DNA from 4 places in the Planococcus notacanthi genome. Region 2 is predicted to be linked to each of the others. Evidence: riboswitches for the same ligand, from Rfam matches in the RefSeq annotation. Region 2 holds a riboswitch; each other region holds the start of a gene.
The links. Region 2 has a riboswitch for S-adenosylmethionine ahead of QMA01_RS16075 (methionine ABC transporter ATP-binding protein). Riboswitches for the same ligand answer to the same signal wherever they lie in the genome.

Region 1 (7,378 bases), on a different contig from region 2:
CCGAAAGAAAAGTGATGACATACTGCAATAGAATCAGTAAAGCGAATGCGGTCAGCCCTTCAAGCAGGCTGATGCTGCTGTCCAGTAGAATAGTGGCCAATGTTGAGCCTAAAGCCACCGCTACGACTAAATCAAAAGCGTTCAATTTAGTCAGCGTGCGTTTACCGGAAATGCGGAGAAAAATGATTAAGCCGATATAAGCAAGGAATCCGACTGTGACGATCCGAATAAAGCTGTCGAGAGTAATTTCGAACATTTTATCCCTTCTTCTGAAAAGGGTTTTGATAATTTTATCCACATGTTGATAAGTTTTATTTATTCTTAAATATCAACAAAATTCAATCATCTTATCCACATAGCACACATTTTTTGTTGGTTTATTGTGTATAAGCATAAAAATATGGAGTTTTTTATGCAAAAATGCAGGATTGTGGACAATTCTGCTGTTACTCGTTATGATTCCCTGTAAGTTATCAACAAACGCCAAAAACCTAAATTGCTGAACTCCTTCCTATTTTGGAAGGGAAGACATACATCACTTGAATTTCAGTTGGGAGTGATTGAGGATGGCATCGGTTTTGAATGTACTTCGCCTTTTGGGTCTGGTGATTTTTGCTGCAGGACTCGGTCTGTCTTTGCTGACGCTGGCCAATTTTGTTTTCGGCTTTACCGACGGTTTATGGCTGCGTATCTACTTCATACGCTTTTATTTATTTTTGGCGGTTTCCGGTATTCTGTTGTACATCCTCATTACATTCCGAAGAAAAGACGATGAAAAAAAGGAGTAGCCGAAGCTACTCCTTTTTGCTGCTTTAGCAGTCATGAAGGAAAAATCCCTCAAGCTGGTTAAAGCTTATTTTTTTGCTAGCAATTCTTCGAAATAAGCTCCGAATTCTTTTGAACGCTTCAAGATTGTGCTTGAAGACACGCCGAATTTTTCGCTTAAATCTTTTGCAGATAGCATAGGGCCTTTGATCAGCTCATGGTCCTGCAGGAATCTCCAATATCCGGCTACAAGAGCTTCCGGTTTTTGGACAGTCGGCTGCTGGCTGACAAGATAGCTGTTCAAGATGCTTGTAACATTGCTGACGGTCTCTTCATCAAAATCCGCCTGCTCAATATGCTTATCCAGTTCTGCCATAACAGAATCGTGTTCAGGAGAAAGCTGAATGCTTTCTTCTACACTTCCAGTTGAATACTTAACGATTTGTTCGACAACTGCTAAGTAGTTGTCACGCAGGTAGCTTTCATCCTGCGAAGCATTTTCAGAAGCGATTTGAGCTTTCAACTGCTCGAAGAACGGTGCGAATTCACCGACAACCGTCAAATAACCGTTGAGGAATAGTACACCTTTTTCTCCCACGCGAGAGTCCGGAAGCAGGATGGCCAATAAGCCTTGCCCGTTTTCCATATCTGTTGGAGGCTGATCGGCCATTTCAAGTGTTTCGTTTGTAAAGACATCGGTGAACTGTGCTTTTTCCGCATCGCCCTTAACATATTGGCCAAGGAACACTTTCACGTCTTTCCAGTCTTCCAGCACTTCTTTGGTCGAAGGACGCTGGGCAAGTTCGATTTGTTTCGCTAAGAATTCTTCCCATAGTTCAGGTTTTTTCATGAACAGGAAGTTTTCGATTACGAAAGCCTGTGCATCGTTTTCAGCCATTGATTGCATCAAGCGTGGCTGCCATTCTTGCTGAAGTTCACGGAATTCTGCAAGTTGTTCCTGGTTTGGATTTTCCGAGAAGAACTGTTGGCGTACTTTGAACAGTTCATCATTCACCAAATCATTGATGGATACAGTTTGCTGTTTTCCGTGACATTTTTTGTATTTTTTGCCGCTGCCACATGGGCATGGATCATTTCTTCCTACCATTCTAATCACCTACATTTTTTATTGAGTGTAACATAAAATTGCGATACGCTCAAAAGTCTGACGATTCAGACGGGAATCGGCCGTATGAAAAAGGGTGTAAGGCTGCTGATGCTGTACCGAATAAGGAGTTGGGCAACAGACAATTCGGACTGGAAAAATCTTAAACACTTTTGGGATTCATTAGGTATTAGAGAATCGAAAGTATGCACAAATTGGCATGCGTATTATAATTAAGAAAGAATAAGCAGGAGCAGGAGGGGACGATGTGTTTGAAGATCCGGTAAAAGAGTTTATTTCCTGGATGCGGGTCATCTTTTTGACTGTGCTTATCGTCTTGGGATCACGGTATTTTCTGTTTGAACCGGTAGCTGTCCATGGAGAATCCATGATGCCCACGTTCGAAGAAAATGACAAAGTCATGCTTTTTAAGATTCATACGATAGAAAATTTTGACATGATCGTCTTCAAAGCACCCAATGGCGTCAATTTCATCAAACGGGTAATCGGTGTTCCAGGAGACCGCATTTCAATGAAAGACGATCAGCTGTATGTGAACGGCACTCCCCAAGCGGAACCTTATTTGGATAAGAACCGGAAAGCGGCGGAGCAAGAAGGATTGATGCAGCTGACTGAAGATTTCCAGGAATTTGTCGTACCTGCCGAATCTTATTATGTATTAGGGGATAACCGCTTAAATAGCATGGATTCCAGGGTTTTGGGTTTTATTTCTAAAGACTCAGTCCTTGGTGAAGTGAAAATCAGGTTGTCGCCTTTCGAGCATATCGGTTTTGTGAAATGAATCAGATGTGGACAATCTTCTCAATTTTTAAAAGGACAGCAGCCCCGTATTGGGACGCTGTCCTTTATGCACTCTAAAATAATTTCAAAGCTTCGATGCGATTGACCGCTTCAATGATGCGGGTTTCATCAACCAGTAATCCGACACGGACAAAACCTTCTCCAACATCGCCGAAACCACTGCCTGCCGCAACTGAAATATCTGCTTTCTCAAGAAGGAAGTCGGCAAATTCCACGCTGGTGAAACCTTCTGGAACCGGCAGCCAGGCAAAGAAAGAGCCTTGTGGTGCTTTGATGTTCCAACCGATCCGCGCGCATTCAGCCACCAGGACGTTGCGGCGTTTTTCATAAAGGCCGACCAATTCATCTACGCATTGCTGGTCGGCATTCAACGCCTCTGCCGCAGCCAATTGGACGGCAGGGAACAAACCGGCGAAAAAATGGTCCTGGATCAAGTTCAAGGCTTCAATCATTTTGGAATTGCCGACAGCAAATCCGATGCGCCAACCTGCCATGTTGTAAGTCTTCGATAAAGTGTACATTTCGATGCCAACTTCTTTAGCCCCTTCAGATTGAAGGAAACTGACCGGTTTTTTTCCGTCAAACCCGACAGCTCCATAAGCGAAATCATGGACAACCGCAATGCTGTTGTCCTTGGCGAATTTGACTGTCTCATCGAAGAATTCTTTAGTCGCTACTGCACCGGTTGGATTGTTCGGGTAGTTCAAATACATCAGTTTGGCACGTGAACGGATGCTTCCAGTCAACTCGGCATAATCCGGCAAATAGCCATTTTCCGGATTCAGCCTCATCAGCTCATACCCGATATCTGCAAGCGGGGCTCCCGACAGGTAATCCGGATAACCGGGATTCGGCAGAAGTAATAGATCATCTGGATCCAACAAAGCCAAGGGCAGCTCAACAAGTCCGATTTTCGTTCCTGCCAAGATTGCCACTTCGAGGTCAGGATCGATATCCACACCATACTCGCGTTTGTAAAAATTCACAGCGGCTTGACGCAGTTCCGCTATGCCGCGAAAAGGTGAATATTTATGCGTTTTTGGATCGGCTGCAGCGGTTTGCAGGGCTTTGATAATATGATCGGGCGTCGGCTGGTCGGGATTGCCTTGGCCAAGATTGATGACATCGCGTCCTTCAGCGATTGCTTTGCTTGTTTTGGCCACCAGTGAAGCGAAAAACTGCGTGGGCAAGTTTTGGAGCCGTTTTGAAAAGTCCATGTGATTCTCCTTATTTTCGAAATAATTGCACTTCTACTTCAAATCTTATAGAGTTGAAGGTAACTTGTCTAGTGGAGGAGAAACGAATGAAAATTGCATGCGTTCAAATGGATATCGCTTTTGGTCAGCCGGAATTGAATTATCGGAAGGTCCTGGATTATTTAACGGAAGCGGCAAGCAATGGAGCGGAGACGATCGTCTTGCCTGAAATGTGGAATACAGGATATGCATTGACCGAACTGGATACATTGGCAGACAGCACAAACCGGACAGTGGAATTGCTCAAAAGTTTTGCGAAAGAGCATAAAGTCAATATTGTGGGTGGCTCTGTTTCGACTGAAAAAAACGGAGGATTCTATAATACGATGTACGTTGTCGACAAAGACGGCGGGCTGGTTTCGGAATACGATAAAGCTCACCGTTTTTGTTTAATGGATGAACATATCCATCTTGAAGAAGGCGATACACTTGGCACATTCGAATTGGATAATCAGACATACGGAGGCGTCATTTGTTACGATATCCGTTTTCCTGAATGGATCCGTGCCCAGGCGCTGAACGGTGCAAAACTTGTATTTGTATCAGCGGAATGGCCCGAAGCGCGGATTGATCATTGGCGCATCTTGTTGCAGGCACGCGCCATCGAAAACCAAATTTTTATTGTCGCCTCGAACCGTATCGGCAGTGATCCAAACAATGAATTCGGCGGCAGCACGATGGTGATCGCTCCCTGGGGAGAAGTTCGTTTGGATATGAAGAAAGAGGAAGGCATTGGTTATGCAGAAATCGATTTGGATGAAGTAGAGGAAGTCCGGAAGCGCATTCCGGTATTCGCCGATCGCCGTGAGCAATTGTACGAAAAATTCAAAAAGTAGATTGACACTCGCTGGGGATGCCTGTAACATAAAATTCAATTAAATAACTTAAACTTATCAAGAGAGACTGAGGGACAGGCCCTGTGACGTCCGGCAACCCCCGATTGGGAAGGTGCCAAATCCAACGGAACCCAATGTTCCGAAAGATAAGTCGAGAAACTAAATTTTTCGATGCTTCTTTCTTGATGAAAGAGGCATCTTTTTATTGGCGGGAGGAAGCTATGATACAGATTGAGAAATTGACGAAAACTTACACAACTAAGCATGGCACCGTCACTGGAGTGGATAATGTTTCATTGGAAATCGGAAAAGGTGAAATTTTCGGCATCGTCGGCTATTCAGGTGCCGGCAAAAGTTCGCTGATCCGTTGCATCAACTTGCTTGAACGGCCGACTTCCGGCAGCGTCACAGTAGATGGCAATGATTTGACCAAACTACACAGTGAAAAATTGAGAAAAGCCCGTTTGAAAATCGGCATGATTTTTCAGCATTTCTACCTGATCAGCCAAAAGACGGTGTACGAAAATATCGCTTTTGCGCTTCGGGCTGCAGGCACTCCATCTAAAAATCTGAAAGGCCGCGTGGAGGAATTGTTGGAAATGGTCGGTTTATCAGATAAACGCGATGTTTATCCAGCTCAATTGAGCGGTGGACAGAAACAGCGTGTCGGCATCGCACGGGCATTAGCCAACAATCCGGCCGTTTTGTTATGTGATGAAGCAACATCGGCACTGGATCCGAATACCACATTGTCCATTTTGCGTTTATTGAAAGACATCAATCTTAAATTGAACATCACAATTGTACTGATTACGCATGAAATGAATGTCGTCAAGGAAATCTGTGACCGCATGGCCGTCATGCAAGGTGGCCGTGTCATTGAAGAAGGTCAGGTCTACGACATTTTTGCAGATCCTCAAAAGGAATTGACTAAGGAATTCATCTCCAGCGTCGTCTCTTTCAATGTTCCGGAACATCTGTTGAGCGAATTTACGGGTACAGTAGTGAAAGTGTTGTTCAAAGGGGGAGTGGCCGGAGAAGGCGTAATTTCCGATATGCTGCAGAATTATCCGGTCAAAGGAAACTTTTTGCATGGAGCAATTGAGTACATTCAGGAAAGGCCGCTTGGCGTTTTTATCATGGAGTTGAAAGGGACTTCTTCTGACGTCATGGATGCATTGAAGTATATGGAAAGCAGATCGGCAATTGTGGAGGTGATTCCGAATGGGCGTTGAATGGGGACGAATTATTGAATTATGGCCCGAAATACAGACTGCTTTTTTTCAGACACTGACAATGATCGGGATTTCCTTGGCAGTGGCTTTGATTGTCGGCCTGCCTTTGGGAATCTTGCTGTTCATTACAGACCGCGGCTTATTTCTTGAAAACCGGCCGGTCAATGCTGTGATTGGTTTTATCGTCAATATTGTACGCTCTATTCCGTTTATCATTTTGTTGGTGGCACTTATTCCACTGACGAAACTTATTACAGGAACAACCATTGGCCCGATTGCGGCGAGTGTGTCCCTATCGGTTGCGGCGATTCCGTTTTTCGCACGTATTGTGGAAAACTCACTGCGTGAAATCGATAAAGGCGTCATTGAGGCAGCGATTGCCGTGGGTGCGACACCATGGATGATCATCAAAGACGTTCTGCTGCCGGAAGCGAAAGCAAGCATTATCCAGGGGGTGACATTGACCATCATCAGCCTGGTCGCCTATTCTGCGATGGCAGGCGTAGTAGGCGGCGGAGGCATTGGAGATTTGGCCATCCGCTTCGGCTATTACCGCTACGATAATACGATCATGATTGTTACTGTTGTCATTTTGATTGTGTTGGTCCAATTGATTCAACAAGCTGGCGACTATACGGCGAAAGCCATCGATAAACGATAAGGGGAGAATGACATGAAAAAATTAGGATTTATTTTAGCAGCAAGCGCATTGGCTTTGGCAGCATGCGGCAGTGGAGAAGAAAGCGGCTCTGAAGGAACTGGAGGAGAAGCTTCGAAGGACATTAAACTAGGGGCTACTGCAGGTCCATACAGCGACATGCTGAGCAAGGCGATTGTGCCTGGACTTGAAGAAAAGGGTTACACAGTGGAATTGGTGGAGTTCAGCGATTACATTCAGCCGAACGTAGCACTCGATGGTGGCGATATTGATGCCAACCTGTTCCAGCACACGATTTACCTGGAAAACTTCGAAAAAGAGAATGGCATGGACCTATCCGCACTGATTACGGTGCCAACAGCGCCTATGGGCCTCTACTCGAACCAATACGATTCTTTGGAAGCAATTGAGGATGGAGCAACCATTGCGATTCCGAACGATCCGGTCAACGGTGCACGTGCTTTGCTGATGCTGCAGGATGAAGGCTTAGTCGAGTTGGATCCGGAAGCTGAAGTGCTGCAGGCGTCCGAAAGAGATGTTATTACAAATGAGAAAAACTTGGAATTTCAGCCGATCGAAGCAGGCCAATTGCCGCGGGCAGTTGATGGTTCTGACTTGGCGGCTGTACCCGGAAACTTTGCAATAGCTGCTGAAATGGATCTATTGGATGCATTGGCACTTGAAAACATGCCGGATCAATA
Region 2 (7,378 bases):
GCACTTGGCCATCCACTGGGGGCGACGGGCTCGATCCTGACGATCCGTATGATGAGTGAATTGAAGCGCCAAGGCAAGCAGTTCGGTGTCGTCACAATGTGTATCGGTGGAGGAATGGGCGCAGCAGGCGTCTTTGAAATGCTGTAGAACTGAATTTGATAAATATTTTGTAAGGATATGGAGCATATCAGCGGAAACTCCAGCGGAAAGCGTCCGCCTGGAGCGATTTCTTTAAAATAGAACATAATAAGCAATTACAAAATAGGAGGAATACAAAATGGAACAATCAAAAACATTGATCAAAGGCGGCAGTTTCTTAATTGAAGATGCGGATCTGTCACGGGTATTCACACCGGAAGATTTCACAGAAGAACAAAAAATGATCGCGAAAACGACTGAGGATTACGTCAACACAGAAGTAATGCCAGTAGTTGAAAAACTGGAAAACCACGAATTTGAGCATTCTGTCCGTCTGTTGAAAACGGCAGGCGACCTTGGCCTTCTTGGTGCTGATGTTCCGGAACAATATGGCGGTTTAGGATTAGACAAAATCGCATCAGCTTTAATCGCTGAAAAAATGTCGAAAGCGGGCGGCTTCTCAATCACTCACGGAGCACACGTCGGTATCGGTTCACTGCCAATCGTTCTTTTCGGTAATGAAGAACAAAAACAAAGCTACTTGCCGCGCCTTGCGACAGGTGAAATGATTGCAGCTTACGCTTTGACTGAGCCAAGCTCAGGGTCAGATGCATTAGGAGCGAAAACAGTTGCCAAGCTGAACGAAGCAGGCACACATTACGTATTGAACGGTGAAAAGCAATGGATCACCAACGCTGGATTTGCGGATGTATTCGTAGTCTATGCAAAAATCGATGGAGACAAATTCTCTGCATTTATTGTAGAGCGCGAATTCCCTGGCGTTTCTGTTGGACCGGAAGAAAAGAAAATGGGCATCAAATCGTCTTCTACACGGACGTTGATTCTGCAGGACGCTGAAGTTCCCGTCGAAAACCTATTGGGCGAAGCTGGGCGCGGACATATCATTGCGTTCAACATCTTGAACATCGGCCGCTACAAATTGGGAGTCGGCACTATCGGGGCTTCTAAGCGCGCAATGGAATTGACGATCCCTTACACGAACCAGCGGCAGCAATTCAAGACACCAATTTCCTCATTCAACTTGACGCGTGAGAAATTGGCGACAATGGCATCTAAATTATACGCAGTTGAAAGCTCTGTATATCGTACTGTTGGATTGTTCGAAGACCGCATGAGCAGCTTTACGGATGAGCAGCATGCTGATGGCAAATTAGTGGCTGATTCGATTGCTGAGTTTGCAGTAGAATGCTCACTTAATAAATTCTTCGGTACGGAAACATTGGATTATATCGTAGATGAAGGCGTTCAGTTGCACGGAGGCTACGGCTTTATGCAGGAATACGAAATTGAACGCATTTACCGTGATTCACGCATCAACCGTATTTTTGAAGGAACAAATGAAATCAACCGTCTATTGGTGCCAGGAACGCTATTGCGCAAAGCAATGAAAGGTGAATTGCCATTATTGCAGCATGCACAGAAGCTTCAGGAAGAACTGATGATGATGATGCCGGAAGAAGTTGGCACAGAAGCTTTGGCTCAAGAGAAGTACTTGGTGAAAAATGCCAAGAAAATTGCTTTGCTTGCTGCAGGCCTAGCGGCTCAGACATACGGCACGAAGTTGGAAGCGGAGCAGGAAGTGCTTGTCAACATCGCAGACATCGTGAGCAACGTCTTTGCGATGGAATCAGTAGTGTTGCGTACAGAAAAAGCGATTGCTGCTTCAGGTGAAGAAAAAGCCAAGCAAAAACTTCTGTATACGCAGATTTATTGCCAGGAAGCATTCGACCAGATTGAAAAGGATGCCAAAGAAACGTTGATTGCAGCCATCGAAGGCGACAACCAGCGCATGATGCTTTCAGCATTGCGTAAATTGACCCGTTCAACGCCTTACAACGTCATTGCGAAAAAACGCGAAGCGGCTGTTAAGTTGATTGACGTTGAGAAATACATCGTTTAAGGGATAACGGTAACAGGCAGATCCGAACTTATCGGATTTGCCTGTTTTTTTTGCGTCGACCGAAAGCCTTCTTTTTGGTAAGCTTAGAAAAAAGGGAGGTTCTAACTTGATTACTTATTATGCGTACCCGAAATGCACAACTTGCCGGAAAGCGAAAAGCTGGCTGGACAAAAATAATGTGGAATATAATGAAATACATATCGCAGAAAACCCGCCGACAAAAGAACAATTGGCTGAAATCTATCAGGCTAGCGGTGTGGAATTGAAGAAGTTTTTCAATACAAGCGGTTTAATCTATCGTTCGCTTGGCTTGAAAGACAAATTATCGACCATGACCGAAGAACAGCAATTAGAGCTTTTGGCTTCAGATGGCATGTTGATCAAGCGTCCGTTGGCTTGGGATGGAAAAAAGGTGACACTAGGTTTTAAAGAAGCCGATTACCAGAATAACTGGCTTTAAGAAACGGCATCATCTTGTATTTCACAGCTGTTTATGTCAAACTGAAATTGAATCAACTACATAATTTGGAGGGGTCAAGATGAGCACACCAGCAGAACTTCGTTATTCTAAAGAACATGAATGGGTTAAGATCGAAGATGGCAATGCGCGTATCGGAATTACTCATTTCGCACAGGCTGAATTGGGAGATATCGTATTTGTTGAACTTCCACAAGTTGGCGATGAACTGAAAAAAGACCAGCCTTTCGGCAGCGTTGAATCCGTTAAAACAGTTTCGGAATTATATGCACCAATCAGCGGCAAAGTGATCGAAGTCAACTCCGAGCTTGAAGACAGCCCGGAATTCGTCAACGAGTCACCTTACGAGCAGGCATGGATGGTGGTTATTGAAGCCCCTTCTGAAGAAGAAATCAGTGATCTGATGAATGCTGATCAATACAAAGAAATGACCAACGAATAATTCCCGGAAAGCGCCTTTAATTTGGCGCTTTTTTTATTTGCGCCAAAGACGGAGAGAGTTGTGAAGAACCCCTATTCACTAGGTATCGAGTCCAATCTCTTGAACTAACCGTGCACCAACTGGTTTTTGAAAAGCTTATTTGTGGAATAACTCAATATAAAGGGGTATATTTCAACTTATATAGAAACAGCTTTTGAACTTATTCTATATTCGATGGGGTGAGTGTTATGGGAAAGGTGATTGTTGTGGAAGGGCTCAGTGATAAGACGAGAATTGCACCGCTCATTGCAGAACCCGTGACGATTCTTTGCACAAATGGTACAGTAAGTCCAACGAGACTTGAAGAATTGCTGCTGCCATATGAAGGCCAGGACATCATTATATTAGTGGATGCAGACTCTTCAGGAGAAAAATTGCGGAAGCTGGTCAAGCGTGAGTTCCCTGAAGCCCGGCATTTTTATGTGAACCGGAGCTACAAGGAAGTCGCAGCAACGCCGCTCCGGATCCTGATGGATGTGCTCATCTCAGCGAATGTCCAGGTCAATAAGCTATTAACAGAGGGATGAAGACGATGCAGGAATGGACTCATAAAGAATGGATCAAAGAAAAGAATACCAATCGCACTACCGCGTATTACTTATACACACCGATGTGCGGGACTTGTCAGGTAGCTTCCAAAATGCTGTCGGTTGTCACAGAACTATTGCCGGATCTTCCGATTGGCAAAGCGAACTTGAACTATGTACAGGAAATTGCAGGAATGTATGAAGTGGAAAGTGTTCCTTGCCTGCTGATTACAGAGAATGGGAAGCTCAAGGAAAAGATTTACGCTTTCCAATCGGTACCTTATTTATATGGCAAGTTGAAATCTGTTGACGAATATAGCCGGTCATGGTAAATTGAATTTCTGGTAAGAAAAGCGCGGGACTCTATTTGAAATAGGCGAAGCGTAAGATTTACCACCAATTAAAATCTATTCTGTTTTACTAATTTCATATCGAACTCTTATTAAGAGTGGTGGAGGGAAGTGCCCTATGAAGCCCGGCAACCGTCATGAAAATGAAATGGTGCCAAATCACACGAAGCGAAAGCTTTGGAAGATGAGAGATTGGTTTCCGTATAATATACGTTTGCCCTTCTGCTCAGTTATGCGCGGAAGGGTTTTTTATTTTTAGGATTCAGGGGTGTTCAACGAATGATCGAGTTAAAGAAAGTGACGAAAAAATTTGATACAGGCAAGGCGGTTCTTACGGCTGTCGACCAAGTTGATTTATCTATTGCTGATGGAGAAATATTTGGGATTATCGGATATAGTGGAGCCGGTAAAAGTACATTAATCCGCTTGTTGAATGGATTGGAAAAACCGACTTCCGGCACTGTGGAAATCAACGGAAAGGTAATTACGTCCATTAAAGGCGGGGAATTGCGGAAAGCGCGCCAAAAAGTCAGCATGATTTTCCAGCATTTCAACTTATTATGGTCGAGGACGGTTAAAGAGAACATCGAATTCCCTTTGGAAATTGCGGGAGTCTCAAAAGCGCAGCGTGGAAAACGGGTGCAGGAACTGATTGAGCTGGTTGGATTATCGGGCCGCGAAAATGCTTATCCATCGGAACTGTCTGGCGGACAGAAGCAGCGTGTCGGTATTGCCCGTGCGCTGGCGAACGATCCGGAAGTCCTATTATGTGATGAAGCAACTTCTGCACTTGATCCGGAAACGACAGATGCAATCCTAGATTTATTGGTCGATATCAACAAGCGATTAGGCTTGACCATCGTATTGATTACTCATGAAATGCACGTCATCCGAAAAATCTGTCATCGTGTTGCTGTAATGGAAGGCGGGCGTGTCGTGGAGCTCGGGGATGTTCTGAATGTTTTCCAATCACCAAAAGAAGAAATCACCAAACGCTTTGTGGCCCAGGTCACTGATAGTGGAGATTCACAGGAAACCATCAAAAACCTTCGTGAGTTGTATCCGACAGGCGAACTGGTGAAATTGGTTTTTGTCGGAGAACAAACCGAACAGCCAATTCTGACAAAACTGATTCGCAGCCATTCGGTGGAAGTCAATATCGTCCAAGGCAATATTTCGCATACGCAACGTGGAGCTTATGGAACATTGATTCTTCAGTTGAAAGGCTCTCCTGGTGAAATGGAAGAAGCTTTGGCATTTCTCCACTCAGAAGATGTTCAAACGGAGGTAATGCACAATGATTGATTCGTTATTCCCCAATGTAGATTGGGACAGTATGTGGGAAGCCACACTTGAAACTCTTTATATGACAGCTTTATCAACGTTGTTTACATTCATCATCGGTTTGGCTCTTGGAATCCTGTTATTTTTGACAGCTCCGAAGCAATTATGGGCCAATAAAGTGGTCAATTGGCTGACAGGTGCATTCGTTAATATATTCCGCTCCATTCCATTTATCATTTTGATTATTTTATTGATTCCTTTTACGTTATTCCTGATGGGTTCCATTCGGGGGCCAAACGCAGCTTTGCCCGCATTGATCATCGGCTCAGCTCCATTTTATGCACGCATGGTGTTGATTGCATTAAAGGAAATCGACAAAGGAGTCATCGAAGCAGCACGCTCTATGGGCGCGACGACCGGCACAATCATTTGGAAAGTGCTGCTGCCTGAATCGAAACCGGCATTGATTTCCGGAATTACGGTAACAGCCATCGCATTGGTCGGCTATACGGCTATGGCAGGCATCATCGGTGCAGGCGGCCTTGGGACATTGGCTTTCCTGGATGGTTTTCAGCGCAGCCGTGAAGACGTCACATTGATGGCGACGATCCTAATCTTGATCATTGTGTTCGTCATTCAATATATTGGTGATTTGGTAACAACAAAAGCAGATAAACGGTAATTGCGGATTTTCCGTTCCATAAACTAAAACACAGCAAAAGGGAGAGATAAAGATGAAGAAATTTGTAGTAGGAACAGCGTTGACAGCTTTAGTACTTGCAGGATGCGGAAATGGCGGAGCGGGTGAAGAAGAATCTAAGACTTTGCGTGTTGGTGCTTCCAATGTACCCCATGCTGAAATTCTAGAGCAAGCACAGCCACTTCTTGAAGAACAAGGAATCGAATTGGAAATTGAAACATATCAGGATTATGTCCTCCCTAACGAAGACTTGGAGTCTGGTGAAATTGATGCCAACTACTTCCAGCATATTCCGTATTTAGAATCACAGGTAGCGGATCATGGCTATGAATTCGAAAATGCTGGCGGAATCCACATCGAACCAATCGGAGTCTACTCACAGGATTACGCATCTCTTGATGAACTTCCAGAAGGCGGTACGATTTTGATGAGCAACTCGGTAGCGGATCATGGGCGTATTCTGTCACTGCTTGAAGCTGAAGGTTTGATCAAATTGGCTGAAGGCGTTGATAAAACAGCTGCTGAAGTAAGCGATGTTGTTGAAAATCCTAAAAATCTTCAGTTTGACGCGAACTATGAGGCAGCCCTGCTGGTTCAAATGTATGAATCCGGTGAAGGCGATGCTGTCTTGATCAATTCCAACTATGCCATTGATGCAGGAATTAGCCCGTTGGAAGATTCAATTGCACTTGAATCATCAGAGTCGCCTTATGTAAACATTATTGCTGTTCGCGCTGGCGATGAAGAGAATGAAAATGTAAAAGCATTGGTAGAAGTTTTGACATCTCAGGAAATCCAGGATTTCATTCTGGAAGAGTGGGGCGGAGCGGTCGTACCAGTAGATTGATTTTAAAAAGCATCTTTCGGGATGCTTTTTTATTTTTGGTGAAATAATAAAAATATTCCGTAAATTAATGTATAACTTACATTTTGTCTTAGTCTGTGCTACTTTTGAATAATAAAAAAGAAGCATTTGTTCATATGAGGAGGACAATTTCGTGAAATTCAATTTTGGTTTATTGCCGAGAATCATTGTGGCAATCGTTTTAGGTGTCCTTATTGGATTAGTTGCACCGGAAAGTATGGTGCGGGTTTTCGCTACCTTTACATCGCTTTTCGGAAATTTCCTAAACTTTGTGGTGCCGTTGATCATTCTTGGGTTCATTGCTCCAGGTATTGCGAAATTAGGAAAAGGTTCAGGCAAATTACTGGGGATGGCTACTGGTGCAGCATATGCGTCTACCATCATAGCAGGCGTGTTAGCTTTTTTTGTGGCAGTTACAGTCTTGCCTAATTTTATGCAAGAAGGTTCTTTAAGTGGCATGGAAGATCCGGAAAAGGCATTAGCAGCGACGTTCATTACATTAGACATGCCCCCTGTCTTTGGTGTGATGTCTGCACTGATTCTCGCGTTCTTGCTCGGTATCGGCATGGCGTCAACGGGCAGCAAAGTTATGGTTTCGTTTTTTGATGAATTCCAGGCGATTATTGAAAAGACA
Region 3 (7,378 bases), on a different contig from region 2:
CGCCGCCGTCACTTGGACAGCCGGCGAGATGATGCCGACCGTATCACAGGTTTCATTGATTGCAGGAAGCACCGGCAACAGGCAACGGAAACAAGAGCTTTCTCCCGGTATGAATGGAAAAACCACTCCTGAACTTCCGACACAGGCGCCGTAGATCCACGGCACGCCGAACTTCACAGAAGCATCGTTGATCAACAAGCGGGTTTCAAAATTATCGGTGGCATCCAGGATCAAGTCGCTGACAGCCGCCAGCTTCTCCATCCCTGCTGCATCCAGATGTTCCAAATACGTGAACAACTGAAGATCGCTGCGAATCGCTTTCAGCCTTTGCTCGGCGGCTGCGACTTTTGGCAGCATCTGCCGGGCATCTGTTTCGGTGAAAAGCTGTTGGCGCTGCAGATTCGACAACTCAACATAATCCCGGTCGACCAAGTGGATGGTCCCGATGCCCGCGCGTGTCAGTGTTTCAGCAATGGCGGAACCTAAAGCGCCACAGCCGACGATCGTGACCGTCGAGAACTCCAGCTTGTGCTGGCCGGTTTGGCCGAGCGGTTTGAATAAGACCTGTCTTGAATAGCGTTCATCCACATTGGTTCCCCCTTTTCCATCCGCTTGGCGACCCAAACGGTTTACTCGTTACTATCACTGTACCATGGCTTTTCTCAAACTGAAGCAGACATCAAACCACAGCTTCTTCAGCCATTTGCCCTTTCTCGACCCGGATGATGCGGTCTGCCAATTTTTCAGCATCCGCAATCCGATGTGTCACAAAAATGATGGGGATTTGCCATTGTTCATGAATCCGCAGTAACTCCTCTTGGCAACGGTCTCGATTGGCATCATCCAAAGCCGAAAACGGCTCGTCCAGCAACAGGATATCCGGCTGTGCAGCCAATGCCCGCGTCAACGCAACACGCTGTTTTTCGCCTCCTGAAATCTGGTGCGGATATTTTCCAAGAAGCCCAGTAATGCCAAGAATTTTGGTCAGTTCGGTGATATGCGGTACATCCGTTCTTCCGGGCTGTGCATAGAGAATATTTTGTTCGGCAGTGAGATGCGGAAACAGCGCATAATCCTGAAATAAATAACCGATTTTCCTCTTTTGGATTTTCAACGGCTTTTGCCCGTCCTTGTAAAAATGCCGGCCGTTTAACAGAATCGTTCCGTTATCCGGATGGACAATGCCTGCCAGACAGTTCAATAAAGTTGTTTTGCCCGAACCGGAAGAGCCGACCAATGCCAGAATTTCTTTATCCAATTCGAATTGCATCTCCAAATTGAAATGATCCAATTGTTTTTGAAAATCCACTTTCAGCATCCGCTTACTCCCTTCCAATACGTACAGCATTCTTTTTTCGCCAATAATTGACCCATGTGATGGCAGCTACTCCAAGCGACGAAATGATCAGCACCCAAAACAGGGCTTTTTCCATATCCCCTGCTTCATAAGCGAAGTAAATCGCTAGCGGCACGGTCTCTGTAACGCCCGGAATGTAACCCGCAATCATCAATGTGGCTCCGAATTCACCGATGCCACGGGCAAATGCCAAAATCAAACCTGCCAAAATACCTGACCAGGCAAGCGGAAAGGTGATGGTCCGGAAAATCCGCCATTCGGATACGCCCATCGTCCGCGCCACATTCTCCCAGCGCGGATCCACTTTATCAAAAGCAGCCATAACGCTTTGATACATCAGCGGCAGTGACACGACGAATGAAGCGATCGCTGCCCCGATCCAGGTAAAGACCACGCGAAACCCAAACCATTGTTCAAGCAGAATCCCAAGCGGCCCATTGACGCCGAACAAGACGATCAAGCCGAAGCCGATGACAGTCGGCGGCAAGACCAAAGGCAGCAAAATCAACGCTTCCACAAGGCTTTTGCCGAAAAATTCACGTCTGCTCATCAACCGTGCAAGCGCCAAGCTAGCCAAAAACACAAATAGAGTGGAAATAACCGCAACTTTCAGCGACAGCCAAAGCGGCGACAAATCATACGGCATCATGGCGTTGCCTCATTTGCCGGCAAGAAGCCGTATTGTTCGAGGATGGCCTGTCCTTTGGGACCCGCTACAAAATCCAGAAAAGCCAAAGCGGCCTGCTGCTTTTGTGAATCTGCTACAACGGCTCCCGGATAGACGACAGGATTTTCTTGCCCCGGCACTTCGAGCGCCCCTTTTATTTCCTGGGAAATAACCGCATCCGAGGAATAGACGATGCCAAGTCCGGCATTTCCGCTTTCGATATACGTCACCACTTGCCGTGCATCTTTTGCATAGATAAGGCGCCCTTCAAGCGGCTGCCATAACCCTTGGCTGTCCAGCGCCTGCTTTGTGAAATTTCCAACCGGTACGCTGTCCGGCTCCCCGATCGCAATGGTTTCTTCTGCAGTCATCACTGTTTCTGTAAAATCTGCAGTTTTCGGAAATTCCTCTAAGGAAGCAAGCACCAGGCGATTTTCAGCAAAAGGCACCACAGTTTCGGCTTTCACCAGTTGCTCGGATTCCAGCTGCTCCATATCCTTTTCACTGGCCGATAAAAATAAATCTGCCGGTGCGCCTTGTTCAATTTGGCTTCGCAGCTTGCTCGATGATCCATAATTGAATGACAGCTCGATATCCGGCTCCAATTGATGAAATTCCTCTTCCATTTTTTTCATCACTTCTGTCAGGCTTGAAGCTGTTGAAACAAGCAGCTCATCGCCGTTTTCTGCTGTTGTGTTGGTGCAGCCGCTCAACAGTACGGCCATTCCTATAATGCCGATCATTTTTTTCATTTTGCAGGACTCCTTATAAACAAAAAGTGACGCTTGCTATGCACGTGATTCTCCACGTACTATCAGTATAACGCCAGCCGGAGAGAAGCTGAATTATTTTCCGAATAATCTTGCAGGAAATAAGCGGTTTCGGTAAAATAAGTCATACCAGAAATTAAATACGCTTTATCCTTATCAAGAGAGGCAGAGGGAATGGCCCGATGACGCCCGGCAACCGCCAGTTCACAAACTGGAATGGTGCCAAATCCAACAGAACCACGATGTTCTGAAAGATGAGGAAGAGAATTTCACCAGCAGACCCAACTCTTCCCTTTTTCAGTGGAAGAGTTTTATTTATTTTAAGGAGTGATCACATGAAGCTGAGCAAAGCCGAACGAATCAAACGTACGCGGGTCCCTGTAGTGGATCCTTCTCTGGTTGAACGCCTGCCGCCTGGACAGGTGTTGACCGAGCGCTTTCCTGTCCTGCACGAAGGCGAGGTGCCGGTTTACGATATGGCCACTTGGACATTGAAAATCTTCGGCCAGGTTGATAAGGAAATCACGCTGCATTATGAAGATCTGCTGAAATTGCCGCAAACGACAATAACACGCGACATCCATTGTGTGACACGCTGGTCCCGCTTCGACAATACCTTTACCGGCGTCCGTTTTATTGACCTGATAAAAGAATTGGGCGTAACGCCGAAAAGCGGCTATGTGATGCTTCACGGTGACTACGATTACATCACCAATGTCGCATTATCCGATTTGGACCGGGAAGACGTGCTGCTTGCCCATTCACTTGACGGCGAACCGTTGACCGCCAAGCATGGTTACCCGCTGCGTTTTATCGTACCCCATCTGTATTTTTGGAAAAGTGTCAAATGGGTCCGAGGCATCGAATTCATCGATGAAAACCAGCCGGGCTTTTGGGAGCAGAACGGTTTCCACATGAACGGCGACCCGTTTCAGGAAGAGCGCTTTTCCGGCGAAGACTTGGAAATCCCTGAAGACGAATGGGAGAAAAAAGATTTTGACTGACTCTGGCCAGTCTTATGATTCCAGGATAATTGAACTGTCACTTTAAGAGATAACTTGCATCAATTTAGAACTTTATATTTCGTATTATTTCAAAGAACCCATCAATCCTTCATGTGAAGGTTGATGGGTTCTTTAAATCATATATAGAATGAATGGCAGCTTCCGATAAACCTCTCATATGTAAACAAAATTAATTAAAGCACATTTTCTTCTCAAAGAAGAGAAATTACGGAATAATCACCATCGAAATCGTACGATCTGTTCCATCTTTATCTTCTTTTCTATTATAGTATTTTTCCATTAACGTACTTAACTCCGACTGAAAATCTTCGAATGAGTTATCTGTTAAGTTCAATTTCACTAAGGAAAATGTCGCTTGATCTTGAGTACCTTCGCCAACTCTGTTCTCATGATAGTCTTTGTAGTTCTGAAGAATATACATAAAAAAGTAAGTTACAAATTTTATTTTATCGCTGTATGTTGCAGACTGCCAATCTTCTTCACTGATCTTATAGGCTTGGGTATTCAGCGCATACAGCTTTTCTTCAACTTTTCCAATTCGATTTATACCAACGACTTTCAATAAATCGTCATCAACCATTGAGTTCACATGTCTGTATAATGTTGCTTGCGATACTTCTTTCAATAGTTTATTCAGTTGCATAATCGAGTATCCTTCATCGACATCTATTAATTCCAAAGCGATTTTAAACCTGACCTGGTTTTTAAATAAATCAAATTCCATCTATTTCAATCCCCTTTTTATTCATGATAGTGAGCTGTTATATAGACTTTCTTCGGGATTACCAACTTCTTGTCACCATTTATATCAGGATTTTCTTACAATAAAAAATGATATTACTCTTTAATGTATTTTGAGTCTGTATCTAAAATACAATAATATGGTTGACTTTTCAATTATCATTATTGATAATGATAATTGAAGGAGTGATTCAGATGAATACAGATATGTCTGCTCTACTGGAAATTGACTGGCCACAGATTTTGCCTTTTGCCTTGCCAATTATTTTCTTCAACTTATTACTGATTGGAGTTGCACTCTATGATTGGTACAAAAGAAAAGTGCTGATTGTCTCCCCCTATATTTGGCTGGTCATCATTCTATTGCTCCAATTGCTCGGACCGATACTGTATTTAGTGATTGGAAGGAGAATGATCCGAAATGATTACAGTCGAGAAGCTTCATAAGACCATCAAAAAAAGAAAAATTTTAAGCGATGTCACCTTCTCAATTGCCGAAGGCGAGTGTGTGGGCTTGTTGGGACCGAACGGAGCCGGAAAAACGACGCTCATTAAATGCATGACCGGCATTCTGCAACATGAACAAGGAGCCATCACGTTCAATTCCACACCCATCGTGCAGCACAAGAAAAGCATTGGCTATTTGTCCCAGCAGACGGACTTCAAGCCGTGGATGACCTGTGAAGAATCGCTCTTTTTCTTCGGAAAATTGTCGGGCTTGGATAAGGAGTTTTTACAGGGGAATATTTCAGCGGTTTTAAAAGAAGTCGGGCTTGAGGAAAAGGGACATTACAAAGTGGAACAATTATCCGGCGGCATGAAGCAGCGGCTAGGGATCGCCCAGGCCATTTTGCACCAGCCGCTGCTGCTGATTTTGGATGAACCGGTTTCTGCGTTGGATCCGATCGGCCGGAATGAAGTAAAAAAATTGATTGCTCGCTTAAAGAAGCGGACGACCGTCATCATTTCGACCCATATATTGGATGACGCCAGCGAATTTTGCGACCGGTTTATCATCATTAAAAATGGAAGGATTGTCGGAAACATAAATGACGATTTTCAGAAAACAGAGCGTAAACAAATCCTTGTGAAGATGGGGAATGTCCCAAAAACAAGTGAAGCTTTGAAAAGCTCTGAGGTTGAAGGCGTTGAATGCCTATCACCGAACACCTTTCTTTTAACAGGAGCTAAAGAATTGCATTTAAATAAAGTCGTAAACGACTTCGCTGCAAAAGAAATGGATATTACGTCCATTGAGTTTTATGAAAGAGGGATAGAAGAAATTTTCCTGGAGATGGTGTCGGACACATGACAAACTTTTATACATTAACGCACACTGAACTAGTAGAAGCCGCAAAAGAATTTAAGTTCATCTGGTTAACGCTGTTTTTCGTGATTTTGGGCCTTACTCAACCGCTGATCACTAAATACATGGACGTTATACTTGAAAATGTTGGCGGCGCAGATGGCATCACCATCGATCCGAACCGGCCGGTACCAAGTTCTGCTGAAGTTCTACTGTCCACCATTTCCGGCCAATTCAATCAAATCGGACTCATCATCCTGATTATTAGCTTAATGGGGCTGATTGCAGCCGACCGCAATAGCGGTATGCAAAATTTCATATTGACCCGCCCTGTTTCACTGCGCTCCTACCTAGTGTCAAAGCTGGCTGGCCATTGGATAATCAGCATGTTCAGCATCTCCATAGGGGCAGTCGTTTCCTATGTTTACACCATCTTCTTATTCGGTTCTTTCTCTTTTTCAAACTTTGTGCTGTTTCTGCTGTTGTACAGTTTGTGGATCCTTTTCGTCGTGAGTCTTGCCATCTTGATCAGTACCTTTGTGAAGAGCCCCATCCTGATCGCCGTCACAACAATCGCTGCTTCTATTTTCTTTATTCTGATCAAGGGGTTCAACCACCTCTTGTTCCAGCTATCCCCAGGCGGCATCTTAAATCTGGCGGAGAACCAGTTGCTGTCGGTCCACGACTTGAATTACTTCAGTATTGCAACTTGTTTGGCATTCATTTCACTGAATCTCTCATGGGCCAGTAGGAATCTGAAAAAGGCATAATTGAAGGAGGCTGGTTCAAATGTTATCGATTAACAACTTGACCAAGTTATACAAAGGATCTGAAAAAGGCATTAAGAACTTAACCTTAGATTTGGTTAAAGGCGATATTTGCGCTTTCATCGGCATGAACGGGGCAGGAAAAACGACTTCCATAAAATCCATCGTGGGCATTCATGGCTTCGATCAAGGAGATATTGAATTAGATGGCGTGAGTATAAAGAAAAACCCACAAGAATTTAAACAGATCGTCGGATATTCGCCCGACACTCCTGTACTCTACGGAAACATGACGGGGTATTCGTACTTGGAACTCATTGGAAGCATTTATCAAATTGATAACGCGACGATAAACGAGCAATTGAACACTTTGCTGAAAAAGCTCAATTTCGGCAGTGCTATCCATGAGTTGATTTCTACCTATTCGCATGGCATGAAACAAAGACTGGTGCTCATTTCCATCCTTATGCACAATCCAAAACTGATCATATTGGATGAACCCTTTGTCGGATTGGATCCGAACGCCACTTATTTTTTACAGGAAGAAATGAAGAAACGGGCAGCTGAAGGATCCATTGTGTTGTATTCGACTCATGTTTTAGAAGTAGCGGAAAAGCTCTGCAACAAAGTGGTCATGATCCACAACGGCGAAGTGGTCGTCAATGATACGATGATCAATCTATTGTCCGAAAGTAGCTTAAGTGAAAAATTCAGGGGCATCACAGCACATGAGTAAGCTCATCCA
Region 4 (7,378 bases), on a different contig from region 2:
TGTCTTTCCACAAGCTGCCAATAACAAAATCAAGGATACCAATAATAGAATCTTTTTCATATTCAACCTCCAAAATGTAACGATTACGTTTTAATGACTATTTGAATATTACAGGAAGCTCTTTAAAAACACAAGAAAAACCACCAATTATTTTTTTGGTGGCCATTCTTCCGGGACAAAATCAATCCCGCCTTTATGGAAAGGGTGACAGCTCAAAATGCGTTTTGCTGCCAAATATCCGCCTTTCAATGCGCCGTGCTTCTCGACCGCTTCGATGCCATAATGGGAACAGGTCGGATAGAAACGGCAGCTTGGTGGAGACAATGGCGAGATGAACCGCTGGTAGAAGCGGAAAATATTCAGTAAAACCGTCTTCATGATTGTTCAGCTCTTTTCGGGTAAGTTCTTTATATGTTTATTGTAGGGGCATAAGAGGTATAAATAAAGTATAAGAACTTATCAAACTAACTGGAGTGTGATTGGAAATGTCAAACGAATTAAACCACGAATTAAACGTACAGGTGGCTACATGGTCTGTAGCTTATACAAAATTACATAATTTTCATTGGTACGTTAAAGGGCCTTCGTTCTTTACTCTACATGTAAAATTTGAAGAATTGTATAACGAAGCAACCCTTCATATGGATGAAATCGCTGAGCGCTTGCTGGCATTGGGCGGAAAACCGGTCGCTACAATGAAAGAGCAGCTTGAGCTGTCCGTTATTGAAGAAGCAAACAAAAAAGAAACAGCCGAAGAAATGGTTGATACCGTTGTCAGTGACTACGACAAAATCATGAAATCTTTGAAAAAAGGCATGGAATTGGCGGCTAAAGACGGCGACGACATGACAGAAGATATGCTGAATGCTATTCACCAGAACCTCGAAAAACATTCTTGGATGTTATCAGCATTCCTGGGTGAAAAGAAGTAAAATAGAACTATACAAGCGTACACTGAATTCTAGTGTACGCTTTTCCTATGGCATCGGGGTGAAAAAATGCAGTATACAGATTTAAACGGCTATTTATGTCAATTATCATTCGAAGAAAACAGCTTCTCAATTGAGAGCAGGCATGTGTTGGTGATCAGCCGTTACAAAGGGCAATGGCTATTGACACGGCATAATGAGCGCGGACTGGAATTTCCCGGAGGCAAAGTAGAAGCGGGTGAAAGTTTACAGGAGGCGGCGATGAGGGAAGTTTATGAAGAAACGGGCGCTCATCTGAAGGACCTAGAATGGTTTGCAGAATACGTGGTTTTTTCGGAAATTCCTTTTTGCAAAACGGTCTTTACAGGGGAAATCGAAAAAATTGATCGGATCACGCTTCTTGAAACGCAAGGAATCGTGTTATCAGGAAATTTGGAGTTGGACGACAGCTACAGTTTTTTGATGAAAGACGAAGGAATGAAGACAATAATAGAGAAGGTGAAGCAGCTTGGAAAATGGAATGATTGATAAAAAGAAACCTTATCCATCACCGAATCCTCATGTCCGTTTGACGGAAATTATTTATTGGTCGGAAGGATTAAGGGTAAAAGGCATGCTGGCAGAGCCTAAGGAGCCCGGAAACTATAGCGGCATTTTGTATTTAAGGGGTGGCATCCAGTCGATCGGAATGGTGCGCCCTGCTCGGATCGCCCAATTTGCGGCACAGGGCTTTGTCGTGTTTGCGCCTTATTACAGAGGCAACCGGGGTGGTGAAGGCCGTGATGAATTTGCGGGGGCAGACCGGTGGGATGCGGTCCATGCAGTCGATGTCCTGAAGCACTACAGCAACGAAAACGTGCATCTGCTGGCGTTTTCAAGAGGCGGCATCATGGCTTTATGGACGGCAATCCTTCGCCCGGATATTGCATCTGTCGTTACGTGGGCGGGTGTAACAGATACAGTACTGACATATAAAGAGCGGCCGGACATGCGGCGCATGATGAAACGGCTCTATGGCGGGACGCCCAACACAGCATTGGCTGAATACGAAGAACGCAATCCCTTGTTGCGGATCGAGGAAAGTGCAGCCCCTTTTTTGATCATTCATGGCCTGAAGGATGAAAACGTCTATCCGGCTCAAGCTTTTCTGTTGGAAGAAGCATTAAAGCTGAATGGGCAGACGCACGAAACCTGGTATTTTCCGGATTACACACATTTTTTTCCGCCGGCAGCAAATCGCCAAACAGTACAAGCAGTCTGTAAGTGGATGGGTGAACAAGAAAAAAAATGATTTAACTGAATCCAAACAAAAAAACCGTTCGGATTTCTCCGAACGTTTTTTTAACATATGCTTATTTTTGAAGTGGTCCGCCGAGTGTAGTAATTTCCGGTGCGACAGTACCGAACTTTTGGAAGTTCTCTTGGAATTTCTGTGCCAATTCCGTTGCTTTCTGGTCATAAGCTTCTTTGTCTGCCCATGCATTGCGTGGGTTCAATACTTCTGTCGGCACTCCTGGTACTTCTACAGGAATCTCGAGGCCGAAGATCGCTTCTTTTTCGGTCGGTACGTTGTTCAACTCGCCTTTGATGGCAGCGCGAACCATTGTACGCGTGTAAGAAAGCTTCATGCGGCTGCCGACTCCGTAGACGCCGCCAGTCCAACCTGTGTTGACAAGGAAGACTTGAACGCTGTGCTCATCGATTTTATTGCCGAGCATTTCTGCATAGACCGTTGCGTGCAACGGCAGGAATGGTGAACCGAAGCAAGTAGAGAATGTTGCTTCAGGAGATGTAATGCCGCGTTCTGTACCAGCCAATTTTGATGTATAGCCGCTTAGGAAATGGTACATCGCCTGTTCTTTCGTCAACTTGCTGATTGGAGGCAAGACGCCGAATGCATCTGCTGTCAAGAAGACGATCGTTTTCGGATGTCCAGCAATTGAAGGGTCTACAATATTATCGATTGCCTGCATTGGGTAAGCAGCACGTGTATTTTCAGTCAATGAACCATCGTTGTAGTCAGGGATGCGTGTATCCGGATCCACTACCACGTTTTCAAGGACAGAACCAAAACGGATGGCGTCGTAGATTTGTGGTTCGTTTTCGCGTGACAAGTTGATGGTTTTGGCATAGCAGCCGCCTTCGATATTGAAGACGCCATTATCGGACCAGCCATGCTCGTCATCACCGACCAATTTACGGTCTCCATCAGCTGACAAAGTCGTTTTGCCTGTACCGGACAAGCCGAAGAACAAAGTCACATCGCCGTCTTGGCCAACGTTCGCTGAACAGTGCATAGGAAGAATGCCTTTTTCAGGCAATAAGTAGTTCATGATTGAGAAGATGGACTTCTTCATTTCGCCGGCGTATTCAGTACCCCCGATCAAAATGATGCGTTGTTCCATCGATACAATGATGAATGTTTCAGAAGCGGTCCCATCAACTGCAGGGTCTGCCATGAATGTAGGAGCATAGACTACAGTGAATTCAGCTTCATGCGTTTTCAATTCTTCAGCCGTCGGACGGATGAACAATTGGTGGGCAAACAGGTTATGCCACGCGTATTCATTGATTGTTTGGATCGGTACACGGGATTCGTGGTCAGCTCCGGCGAATCCTTTGAATACGTATAGCGCATCTTTTTCTTTTAGGTGTTTAAGCACTTTAGCGTACAGGTTTTCGAACACTTCGCTGGAAATCGGACGGTTCACATTGCCCCAGTCGACTTTGTTTTTAGAACTTTCTTCTTCGACCATGTATTTGTCTTTCGGCGAGCGGCCTGTGTATTTCCCAGTCTCCGCTTTAACAGCGCCTTCCCGTGTCAAAACCGCTTCTCCGCGGGATGTTGCTGCTTCCACTAATTGTGGCACTGATAATTGAACATGTACATTTGGGCCAGTTAAAAGATCCTTCAAATCGTTTGCAAAGTTCACTGAAGTCATATATATGTACCTTCCTTTTCTGTTATTCCCATGGCGATGGGGAGGATGTATATTCGTTCATTAGTATAACACATTAGGTTCATTAGTCTATACTAATTCGCTGCAGAATTGAAAAAATATTGAAATAAGGTTCTATATTAGGGGATTGGGAAGGACGGAGGCCGTTGCTCCTTGGAAAATTCGAAGGTCATATTGTTTTAAAGATGGGGCTAACTCCCATCATAACAGGAGCTGAATGAAATCACATAATCCCAATGAGAAATTATTGCAGTTTCCTGGCCGATAGGAAAAGAACTTCACGAATGTTCACTGCGTAGGATGAGAACATTCAGCAATAAAATTTGAGCATTTTATTCGCCGAAATCGTTGACATCCCCGAACTATTTCCGTATGATGAAAAATTGAACGGATACTCTTATTCCGAGCTGGTGGAGGGGACAGGCCCTATGAAACCCGGCAACCTGCTGCAACTGCAGTGATGGTGCCAAACCTGAAACAAGGCTTACAGGCCTTGGATGATAAGAGTGAAAGGTGCTTATGATGATTCTCCTTTCCTCATGACGAATGAGTGAAGGGATTTTTTTATGGAATGCCCTTAATCCTCGTGTGAAAGGCCACAGACGGCTTGAAGTTCAATCCGGAAATTCCGGAACGGACTTGACATGGGAAACGAGTACCGTATCAATTTCGAGAGCAATCTCGCAGGATATAAGGAGGAACATTTTTTGAAAAACCGTCGATTATTTACTTCAGAATCAGTAACAGAAGGGCATCCGGACAAAATCTGTGACCAAATCTCAGATGCTATTTTGGATGCAATCTTAACCGAGGATCCAAACGCACGTGTTGCGTGTGAAACGACTGTAACGACAGGACTTGTTTTAGTAGCAGGGGAGATCACTACGTCCACTTATGTGGACATTCCAAAAGTCGTTAGACAAACGGTAAGAGAAATTGGATACACACGCGCTAAATATGGTTTCGATTCAGAAACAAGTGCAGTTCTTACAGCGATCGATGAGCAATCGCCGGATATTGCTGCCGGAGTCAATGTGGCACTTGAATCACGTGAAGGCCAAATGACAGATAAAGAAATGGACGATATCGGAGCAGGCGACCAAGGGTTGATGTTCGGATATGCCAACAACGAAACAGAAGAATTAATGCCATTGCCGATTTCATTGGCGCATAAATTGGCGCGCCGCTTGGCTGAAGTGCGCAAGGAAGAAATTCTTCCGTATTTGCGTCCGGATGGCAAAACGCAGGTGACAGTTGAATACGATGAAAACAATCAACCGCTTCGTGTAGATACGATTGTTATTTCTACTCAGCACCACCCAGAAGTAACGCTGGAGCAAATCCAACGCAATATCAAAGAATACGTCATCAATGAAGTCGTTCCAGCTAAATGGATCGATGAAGATACTAAATACTTCATCAATCCAACTGGTCGTTTCGTTATTGGCGGACCTCAAGGAGATGCGGGCTTGACTGGCCGCAAAATCATCGTGGATACTTATGGTGGCTATGCTCGCCACGGCGGCGGAGCTTTCTCTGGTAAAGATGCAACAAAAGTTGACCGTTCAGCAGCTTATGCAGCCCGTTATGTAGCGAAAAACATCGTTGCTGCAGGCCTTGCAGACAAATGCGAAGTGCAGTTGGCGTATGCAATCGGTGTAGCACATCCTGTGTCCATCGCTTTCGATACATTCGGCACCGGCAAAGTGGATGAAGACAAATTGGCCGATTTGGTACGGGCGAACTTTGATTTGCGTCCTGCCGGCATCATCAAAATGTTGGATCTGCGCCGCCCGATCTACAAGCAGACAGCGGCCTACGGACATTTTGGCCGTACAGATGTTGATCTTCCTTGGGAACGTACTGACAAAGCAGCAATCCTTAAAGAACAAGCTGGCGTAGAAGCTGGTATTTAATTAGCACACAATAAAAAAGAACGGCCAGGCAGCGATGCCTGGCCGTTCTTTTTCTGTTTTATGAAGTGGAGCTGGTCTGCAGTTTATCAACACGTTTGCCTATCGCTTCTATCAATTCAGCGGGAAGTGGAAAATTCATAGCCGCAGGATCTGACTGGACTGCCGCTATAGTGGTCGGCAGTGAATCGTCAGGAATATTGTATTTCGAAAAATCTTTCGGTAAGCCTACTTCTTCCTGCAAATCGCGGATTTTCTGTACTACTTCCTCGAGCAAATTTTGTGGAGACTTGTCACGAATGTCCACATTTAAGGCCTGCGCCAGCTGGTCGATTTTCGGCAAATACAGGGCTGGAATCATCTCGATAACATGAGGCAGGAAAACGGCATTCGCAAGTCCGTGTGGAATGCGGTATAGAGCGCCATATGCATGAGCCAGGTTATGGACAGGAATGGCGTTCAGCGCGAAGCTGAAAGCAGTAATCCCCATGGTGCTGGCCTGCAGCATTTCCATGCGTGCTTTGATATTGCTGCCATTGTTGACTGCTTCAACAATGTTTTTTTCGAACATCCGGATGGTCTGAAGCGCGTAGGCGTCGGTAAATCCAGTTGCTGTCGGTGACGCGAGCGCTTCAATGGCATGTGTCAATGCGTCAAATCCGGTAAAAGCCGTAATGAACGGTGGCAAGCCGAGTGTTAGATCAGGATCCAGAACAGCCATATTGGCGCTGATGAAGGGGTGAATAATATTTGTTTTGACCTTTTTTTCTTCATTGTAGATTACGGCAATCGGCGATACTTCCGAACCAGTCCCGGCAGTGGTCGGAACGGCGATATGCGGAATGGGAATAAATTGAGCTTCTGGCCAGGTATAATGTGCCAAACCGCCCGGGATCGCTTTTTTGATGTCGGTCAATCCGTGGTGTAAGGCAAACTTGATGCCTTTCACGGTATCCAAGACACTGCCGCCTCCAACAGCCAATAAAGAGTCAGCTGCCATTTCTCTTGCATACTGGATAGCGCGGTTTACAGATTCACTGCCCGCATCCTGCTGGATGTCGGTGAAGATGCCGACCAATTGAGTGCCGGTGCCGTTTTGTGTCAAGCGGAATATCTCTGCTACTTTATCAACGATACCGGCATCTTTCAGTCCTTGGTCGCTGAAGAGCACGACCCGTTTGGCGCCAAGCCCATTTAATAGGTCTGGTATCATTGCCCTCGTATTGGAGCCGCTGTGGATAGTGGTCATCAATGCGAAATTCGAATAGGTTGTAATCAATGAGAGTCACCCCAATCTTTAAAATTAGTGGTCATTTGTTCCTTCAGGAAACAGCAGTCCAAATGCAAGGCGGCGCTCAAGTTCCGGCACCATGGAAGTATGGACATGTTTTAATTGCGTATAGGCGTCCAACGAATACTTGCCCATTTCACGGCCGATGCCGCTTTGCTTATACCCGCCGAAAGGCGCATCATTCCGCAGCATATGCCAGTCATTGATCCAGATGACGCCGGCTTTAATTTTGCGGGCAACATCATAGGCTTTATTGACATCCTGGGTCCATACGCCGCCGGCAAG

Region 1: another riboswitch for S-adenosylmethionine. It lies ahead of QMA01_RS09830 (methionine ABC transporter ATP-binding protein); the one in region 2 lies ahead of QMA01_RS16075 (methionine ABC transporter ATP-binding protein).
Region 3: another riboswitch for S-adenosylmethionine. It lies ahead of QMA01_RS09315 (sulfite oxidase-like oxidoreductase); the one in region 2 lies ahead of QMA01_RS16075 (methionine ABC transporter ATP-binding protein).
Region 4: another riboswitch for S-adenosylmethionine. It lies ahead of metK (methionine adenosyltransferase); the one in region 2 lies ahead of QMA01_RS16075 (methionine ABC transporter ATP-binding protein).

The regions. Positions count from the first base shown of each region.
Region 1 covers NZ_JASDCQ010000002.1:467,724-475,101, forward strand. Annotated here, with positions in the region: gene QMA01_RS09800 (DUF421 domain-containing protein) at 1-256, opposite strand, end outside; gene QMA01_RS09805 (hypothetical protein) at 567-788, shown strand; gene QMA01_RS09810 (SEC-C domain-containing protein) at 854-1,873, opposite strand; gene lepB (signal peptidase I) at 2,139-2,672, shown strand; gene QMA01_RS09820 (pyridoxal phosphate-dependent aminotransferase) at 2,746-3,909, opposite strand; gene QMA01_RS09825 (carbon-nitrogen family hydrolase) at 3,996-4,784, shown strand; SAM riboswitch class I at 4,836-4,937, shown strand; gene QMA01_RS09830 (methionine ABC transporter ATP-binding protein) at 5,006-6,019, shown strand; gene QMA01_RS09835 (methionine ABC transporter permease) at 6,009-6,680, shown strand; gene QMA01_RS09840 (MetQ/NlpA family ABC transporter substrate-binding protein) at 6,693-7,378, shown strand, end outside.
Region 2 covers NZ_JASDCQ010000005.1:128,303-135,680, forward strand. Annotated here, with positions in the region: gene QMA01_RS16045 (acetyl-CoA C-acetyltransferase) at 1-147, shown strand, start outside; gene QMA01_RS16050 (acyl-CoA dehydrogenase family protein) at 278-2,059, shown strand; gene QMA01_RS16055 (arsenate reductase family protein) at 2,166-2,519, shown strand; gene gcvH (glycine cleavage system protein GcvH) at 2,599-2,979, shown strand; gene QMA01_RS16065 (ribonuclease M5) at 3,207-3,545, shown strand; gene QMA01_RS16070 (thioredoxin family protein) at 3,551-3,877, shown strand; SAM riboswitch class I at 3,982-4,086, shown strand; gene QMA01_RS16075 (methionine ABC transporter ATP-binding protein) at 4,175-5,200, shown strand; gene QMA01_RS16080 (methionine ABC transporter permease) at 5,193-5,861, shown strand; gene QMA01_RS16085 (MetQ/NlpA family ABC transporter substrate-binding protein) at 5,914-6,726, shown strand; gene QMA01_RS16090 (dicarboxylate/amino acid:cation symporter) at 6,878-7,378, shown strand, end outside.
Region 3 covers NZ_JASDCQ010000002.1:361,355-368,732, reverse strand. Annotated here, with positions in the region: gene QMA01_RS09335 (ThiF family adenylyltransferase) at 1-588, opposite strand, end outside; gene QMA01_RS09330 (ATP-binding cassette domain-containing protein) at 680-1,318, opposite strand; gene modB (molybdate ABC transporter permease subunit) at 1,323-2,006, opposite strand; gene modA (molybdate ABC transporter substrate-binding protein) at 2,003-2,776, opposite strand; SAM riboswitch class I at 2,945-3,055, shown strand; gene QMA01_RS09315 (sulfite oxidase-like oxidoreductase) at 3,136-3,798, shown strand; gene QMA01_RS09310 (helix-turn-helix domain-containing protein) at 4,025-4,543, opposite strand; gene QMA01_RS09305 (PLDc N-terminal domain-containing protein) at 4,756-5,007, shown strand; gene QMA01_RS09300 (ABC transporter ATP-binding protein) at 4,982-5,872, shown strand; gene QMA01_RS09295 (ABC transporter permease) at 5,869-6,636, shown strand; gene QMA01_RS09290 (ABC transporter ATP-binding protein) at 6,656-7,369, shown strand; gene QMA01_RS09285 (hypothetical protein) at 7,362-7,378, shown strand, end outside.
Region 4 covers NZ_JASDCQ010000001.1:1,503,041-1,510,418, reverse strand. Annotated here, with positions in the region: gene QMA01_RS07385 (metal ABC transporter solute-binding protein, Zn/Mn family) at 1-60, opposite strand, end outside; gene yidD (membrane protein insertion efficiency factor YidD) at 148-378, opposite strand; gene QMA01_RS07375 (Dps family protein) at 486-932, shown strand; gene ytkD (RNA deprotection pyrophosphohydrolase) at 999-1,457, shown strand; gene QMA01_RS07365 (alpha/beta hydrolase family protein) at 1,438-2,220, shown strand; gene pckA (phosphoenolpyruvate carboxykinase (ATP)) at 2,282-3,871, opposite strand; SAM riboswitch class I at 4,284-4,396, shown strand; gene metK (methionine adenosyltransferase) at 4,597-5,805, shown strand; gene QMA01_RS07350 (iron-containing alcohol dehydrogenase) at 5,864-7,081, opposite strand; gene QMA01_RS07345 (aldehyde dehydrogenase family protein) at 7,106-7,378, opposite strand, start outside.